Streptomyces collinus Tu 365: one gene and its partner. The protein of the gene in region 2 interacts with the protein of the main gene of each other region in a pairwise test. Links are inferred from orthologs where the notes say so. Each region holds a gene or a part of one and is shown on either strand. Other genes may lie near its edges.

What was found.
Region 1: the proteins of ftsZ (region 2) and B446_RS13800 interact in binary tests that used the Escherichia coli proteins (3 or more experiments, as listed by UniProt). The link is inferred for Streptomyces collinus Tu 365 from one-to-one orthologs.

The regions. Positions count from the first base shown.
Region 1 is NC_021985.1:3,192,645-3,195,686, forward strand. What follows is about bases 20-2,995. They hold B446_RS13800 (rod shape-determining protein), read right to left. Parts: upstream 2,030-2,995; coding sequence 1,010-2,029; downstream 20-1,009. Other genes in these bases: mreC (rod shape-determining protein MreC), read right to left, coding at 20-845; ndk (nucleoside-diphosphate kinase), read right to left, coding at 2,343-2,756; B446_RS13810 (DUF4233 domain-containing protein), read right to left, coding at 2,820-2,995. Outside these bases: more of mreC, read right to left, coding at 1-19; more of B446_RS13810, read right to left, coding at 2,996-3,042. UniProt on the Escherichia coli protein: Forms membrane-associated dynamic filaments that are essential for cell shape determination. Acts by regulating cell wall synthesis and cell elongation, and thus cell shape.
Region 2 is NC_021985.1:2,538,205-2,541,259, reverse strand. The notes cover bases 48-3,036. They hold ftsZ (cell division protein FtsZ), read left to right. Parts: upstream 48-932; coding sequence 933-2,141; downstream 2,142-3,036. Other genes in these bases: B446_RS10860 (YggS family pyridoxal phosphate-dependent enzyme), read left to right, coding at 2,873-3,036; pgeF (peptidoglycan editing factor PgeF), read left to right, coding at 2,138-2,866; B446_RS10875 (cell division protein FtsQ/DivIB), read left to right, coding at 48-654. In the rest of the region: more of B446_RS10875, read left to right, coding at 1-47; more of B446_RS10860, read left to right, coding at 3,037-3,055. UniProt on the Escherichia coli protein: Essential cell division protein that forms a contractile ring structure (Z ring) at the future cell division site. The regulation of the ring assembly controls the timing and the location of cell division.

The sequences.
Region 1 (3,042 bases), 650 kb from region 2 along the record:
ACCTCGTCGCGGGGGTCCTTCTTCGGGGCCGCCACGACCACGCCGACGATGTCGAGCTTGGTGAAGCCGACGTACGGGGTGACGTAGAGCGTGCGGGTGAGGCCGCCGCCGGAGGGGTCGACGCGGGAGACCACGCCGACCGGGACGCCGGGTACGAAGGGCTTGTCGGCCTGCGAGCCGAAGGTGACGAGGCGGTCGCCCTTCTTCACCTCCGCCTTGCCGTTGAGGAGTTCCACGCGCAGCGGGCGGTCGCCCTGTCCGGAGGCGAAGCCGAGTTCGTCGCCGTTCTCCATACGGGTGCCGACGGTGAAGTCGGGGTCGTTGGCGAGCAGGACGGTGGAGGTGTCGGGGCCGACGGTGGTGACCCGGCCGACGAGACCGTCGCCGTTCAGGACGGTCATGTCGCGCCGGATGCCGTCGCTCGCGCCGGCGTCGATGGTGATGGTCCAGGAGAAGCCCTGCGCCGACCCTATGGCGATGACCTGGGCGCCCTTGATGCCGTACTGGCCCTCGCCGGCGAGCTTCAGCATCTTGTCGAGCTGCCCCAGGCGGCTGCGGTTGCGGTCGTCGCTGCCGAGCTTCGCCTTGAGGGCCGCGTTCTCGCGTTCCAGCGCGGCGAGCCGGTCGTGGCGGCTGCCGGAGTCGCGGACGGCGGAGACGGCGTTGCCGACGGGGTCGACCGCCGAGGACATGCCGTTCTCGATGGGGCCGAACGCCGCGGCCGCGGCGTGCCGGGCGCCGTCGACCGGTGAGTTCCGGCCTCCTCGGATGTCCACCGTGATCAGCGCGAACGCGATGGCGATCAGCAGGACCAGGAGCAGCCGGCTCTCTTTGGTGTCCCTCACGTGCGGCGGCCGTGCCCTTCCTCGATAGGAATTCGGGGACCCCTTGAGGCGCCGCTCGGGGAGCGCCGACCGAAGGGGCCCATGTGGGGGGAGCTTATGCCTCGATAGCGACGATCCGCCGCACGAGAGGAGAACGTCTCGTACGGCGGAATCGGCGTGTCACGTCATCTGCGGGGCTGGGCGTCCAGGACCTGCTGGAGCGCCTCGAACTCCTCGACGCACTTGCCCGATCCGAGCGCCACGCTGTCCAGCGGATCCTCGGCGATGTGGATCGGCATGCCGGTCTCGCGCCGCAACCGCTCGTCCAGGCCGCGCAGCAGAGCTCCGCCGCCGGTCAGAACGATTCCCCTGTCCATGATGTCGCCGGACAGCTCCGGCGGGCACTTGTCGAGGGTCGTCTTGACGGCGTCGACGATGGCGTTGACCGGCTCCTCGATCGCCTTGCGCACCTCGGCGGCCGAGATGACGACGGTCTTCGGCAGGCCGGAGACCAGGTCCCGGCCGCGGACCTCGGTGTGCTCGTCGGAGTCGAGGTCGTACGCCGAGCCGATCGTGATCTTGATCTGTTCGGCGGTGCGCTCACCCAGCAGGAGGCTGTACTCCTTCTTGATGTACTGGATGATCGCGTTGTCCAGTTCGTCGCCGGCGACGCGGATGGACTGGGCGGTGACGATGCCGCCGAGCGAGATGACCGCGACCTCGGTGGTGCCGCCGCCGATGTCCACCACCATGTTGCCGGTGGCCTCGTGGACCGGCAGGCCGGAGCCGATGGCCGCGGCCATGGGCTCCTCGATGATGTGCACCTGGCGCGCGCCCGCCTGGGAGGACGCCTCGATCACGGCGCGGCGCTCGACGCCGGTGATGCCCGAGGGCACACAGACGACCACGCGCGGCCTGGCCAGATACCGACGCTTATGGATCTTCAGGATGAAGTAGCGCAGCATCCGCTCGGTGATCTCGAAGTCGGCGATCACGCCGTCCTTCAGCGGGCGTACGGCGACGATGTTCCCGGGCGTCCGGCCGATCATCTTCTTCGCTTCCGCACCGACCGCGAGAATGCCGCCCGTGTTGGTGTTGATCGCGACGACGGAGGGCTCGTTGAGAACGATTCCGCGGCCCCTGACGTACACCAGCGTGTTGGCGGTCCCGAGGTCGACAGCCATGTCACGGCCGATGAACGACATTGAGTTCCCCATCCGGATTCATCTGGCCTTCCTGAGCTTTTGAGGGCATATCAGGTCGGCGAGGCGGGTGCTGTGACGTGAAGGCTTCTATCGTAAACGCGCCTGCGCGAACACTGCGCGAGGGTCTCCGCCATTGTCAGCAGATGGCGTGGCGCCTCGCCTTCGGAGACGGGCCATCGGGGGCACGCGTTCCCCCGATCGGCAACGCATATGCCGAGGGACGGCCGAAAACGTACGGCCGTCCCAGGTCAGACACCCGAGGGCGAGCTGACGCTCACTCAGAAAATTCTTGGAAAATTCCGTCCGGCGCGCCTCAGGCACGGCCCGGGAAGAAGATCTTCACCTCACGCTCGGCGGACTCCTCGGAGTCGGAGGCGTGGATCAGGTTCTCGCGGACGATCACGCCGTAGTCCCCCCGGATGGAGCCGGGCGCGGCGGCGATCGGATCGGTCGGGCCGGCCAGCGCGCGCAGACCCTCGATGACCCGCTCGCCCTCCACGATCAGCGCGACGACCGGGCCGGAGGCCATGAACTCCACCAGCGGCTCGTAGAAGGGCTTGCCCTTGTGCTCGCCGTAGTGCTGCTCCAGGGTGTCCTGGTCCAGGGTGCGCAGCTCCAGCGCGGTGATCCGCCAGCCCGCCTTGCGCTCGATACGGCTGATGATCTCGCCGGTCAGGCCCCGACGGACGGCGTCGGGCTTGAGCAGGACGAGGGTGCGCTGGCTCACGGAGGGCTCCTTACTACTGACGTGTGCGGTGGGACGAGGTTACAGGGCGTGTCGGGCCGCCCGTCACACAGCGTCAGGTGTAGTGGAGGGTGCTTCCGCCTGGGCCGCGAACCTGGCCTTCGCCTCGTCCACCTTTCGGCCGAAGTGCACCGACGCCCACCACAGGGCGGCGAACACCGCGCCCATGAAGTACATGGTCGGCACGAAGACACCGGAGGCGACCAGGGCGAGCTGGAGGGCCCAGCCGAGGGCGACGCCGCCGGGGCGGGTCACCATGCCGCACAGC
Region 2 (3,055 bases):
GCCTGGTTGCTGTACGGCTCCTCGTGGCTGCGCCTGGAGCGCGTCTCGGTCTCCGGCACCCGGATGCTGACCCCCGCCGACGTGCGCGAGGCCGCCTCCGTGCCGGTCGGGGCGCCGTTGGTCTCCGTCGACACGGAGGCCGTCGAGGCCCGCCTGCGCCGGAAACTGCCCCGGATCGACACCGTCGACGTCGTCCGTTCCTGGCCGCACGGAATCGGTCTGAAAGTGACCGAACGCACCCCGGTGCTCCTTGTCCGAAAAGCCGGGACGTTCGTGGAAGTCGACGACGACGGTGTCCGGTTCGCCACGGTTTCGCAGGCGCCGAAAGGCGTTCCGGTACTGGAACTGACCGCGTCCCGTTCCGGTTCCGGCGCCGCGAGCTTCCGGCGCTTCGGCACCGACCGGCTGGTGCGCGAGGCCGTGCGGGTCGGCGGCGACCTGCCCGCGGCGGTGGCGCGGCAGACCCGGACCGTCAAAGTCGGCTCCTACGACGACATCTCACTGGAGTTGGGCGACGGGCGCTCGGTCGCGTGGGGCAGCGGCGAGGACGGCCGCGCCAAGGCACGGGCCCTCACAGCACTCATGAAAGCAGTTCCCGGCGCACGGCACTTCGATGTCAGCGTGCCCACCGCCCCTGCGTCATCGGGGAGTTGACGCACATCAGCGCAGGCCAGCACCCTGGTTGGGCACTGCTATGGCTGATCACATAGGGTGAAAAGAAAAACGGGAGGTTCGGCGTGTTCGTTGAACGGGCGCCACTTGTCGACTTAGTGTCCTGTTCAGAAGACTCCAGGGAACAGACACACTGGTAACCCTAAACTTCAAGGTTAGGGTTCGGGTCGGCGTTCGGACCGTCCCATTCGGCATCAGTCGTCCCGGTGCGGGGAACCGCCCCGCGGCGACAACGTAATTCGAGGCGAGAGGCCTTCGACGTGGCAGCACCGCAGAACTACCTCGCAGTCATCAAGGTCATCGGTGTCGGCGGCGGTGGTGTCAATGCCATCAACCGGATGATCGAGGTCGGTCTCAAGGGCGTCGAGTTCATCGCCATCAACACCGACGCACAGGCGCTGTTGATGAGCGACGCCGACGTGAAGCTCGACGTCGGCCGTGAACTCACCCGCGGACTCGGCGCCGGAGCCAACCCGGCCGTCGGCCGCAAGGCGGCCGAGGACCACCGCGAGGAGATCGAGGAGGTCCTCAAGGGGGCCGACATGGTCTTCGTGACGGCCGGTGAAGGCGGCGGCACCGGCACCGGCGGGGCGCCGGTCGTGGCCAACATCGCGCGCTCGCTGGGCGCCCTCACCATCGGCGTGGTCACGCGCCCGTTCACCTTCGAGGGACGGCGCCGCGCGAACCAGGCCGAGGACGGCATCGCCGAGCTGCGCGAGGAGGTCGACACCCTCATCGTCATCCCGAACGACCGGCTGCTGTCCATCTCGGACCGCCAGGTCTCGGTCCTGGACGCCTTCAAGTCGGCCGACCAGGTCCTGCTCTCCGGTGTCCAGGGCATCACCGACCTCATCACCACCCCCGGCCTGATCAACCTCGACTTCGCCGACGTCAAGTCGGTCATGTCCGAGGCCGGTTCCGCCCTCATGGGCATCGGCTCGGCCCGCGGCGACGACCGCGCGGTGGCCGCCGCCGAGATGGCGATCTCCTCGCCGCTGCTGGAGGCGTCCATCGACGGCGCCCGGGGCGTGCTGCTCTCCATCTCCGGCGGTTCGGACCTCGGCCTGTTCGAGATCAACGAGGCGGCCCAGCTGGTCAGCGAGGCGGCCCACCCCGAGGCCAACATCATCTTCGGCGCCGTCATCGACGACGCCCTCGGCGACGAGGTCCGGGTCACCGTGATCGCGGCCGGATTCGACGGCGGCCAGCCGCCGGCCCGCCGGGACAACGTCCTCGGCTCGGCCTCCTCCTCGCCGGCCCCGGCCCGCCGCGAGGAGCCCGCTCCGGCGCGGCAGCCGGAGAGCCGCCCGTCCTTCGGCTCGCTCGGCAGCGTGACGCCGAAGGAGGACCCGGAGCCGGCGCCCGAGCCGGTCGCCGAGATCCCGGTGGCCCCGCCGGTCCCGCCGTCGCCGCGGACCTACTCGGACAGCGCGGCCGAGGAGCTGGACGTGCCGGACTTCCTGAAGTGATAGGACAGCGCGAGAGCGTGAGCGGCGCGCACTTCGCCTTCACCGACCGGTGGGGCGGGGTGAGCGCCGCTCCGTATGAGGAGCTCAACCTCGGCGGGGCGGTCGGCGACGACCCCGGGTCCGTGCGCTCGAACCGGGAACGGGCGGCCGAGGCGCTCGGGCTCGACCCCGGACTCGTCGTCTGGATGAACCAGGTGCACGGCGCCGGCGTGGCCGTCGTGGACGAGCCCTGGGGCGCGCAGCCCGTGCCGGAGGTCGACGCCCTCGTCACCACCCGCCGGGGGCTCGCCCTGGCGGTCCTCACCGCCGACTGCGTACCGGTCCTGCTGGCCGACCCGGTCGCCGGCGTCGTGGCCGCCGCGCACGCCGGGCGGCCCGGCATGATCAAGGGGGTCGTCCCCGCCGCCGTACGGGCCATGACCGAACTCGGCGCCGAGCCGGGCCGGATCGTCGCCCGCACCGGCCCCGCCGTGTGCGGCCGGTGCTACGAGGTGCCGGAGGCGATGCGCGCCGAGGTGGCCGCCGTCGAGCCGGCGGCGCACGCCGAGACGAGCTGGGGCACACCGGCGGTCGACGTGGGCGCCGGCGTGCACGCCCAGCTCGAACGGCTCGGGGTGGACGACCGGGCGCAGTCTCCGGCGTGCACGCTGGAGTCGGGCGACCTCTTCTCCTACCGGCGCGACCGCACCACCGGGCGGCTCGCCGGTTATGTCTGGCTGGACTGATGGGGCATGACGGAACGTAAGGCAGAACTCGCCGCGAATCTGGCGAAAGTGGAGCAGCGCATCGCCGCCGCCTGTGCGGCGGCCGGGCGCGAGCGGGACGAGGTGACCCTGATCGTGGTCACCAAGACGTACCCGGCGAGCGACGTGCGGATCCTGTCGGAGCTCGGTGTGCGTCACGTGGCCGAGAAC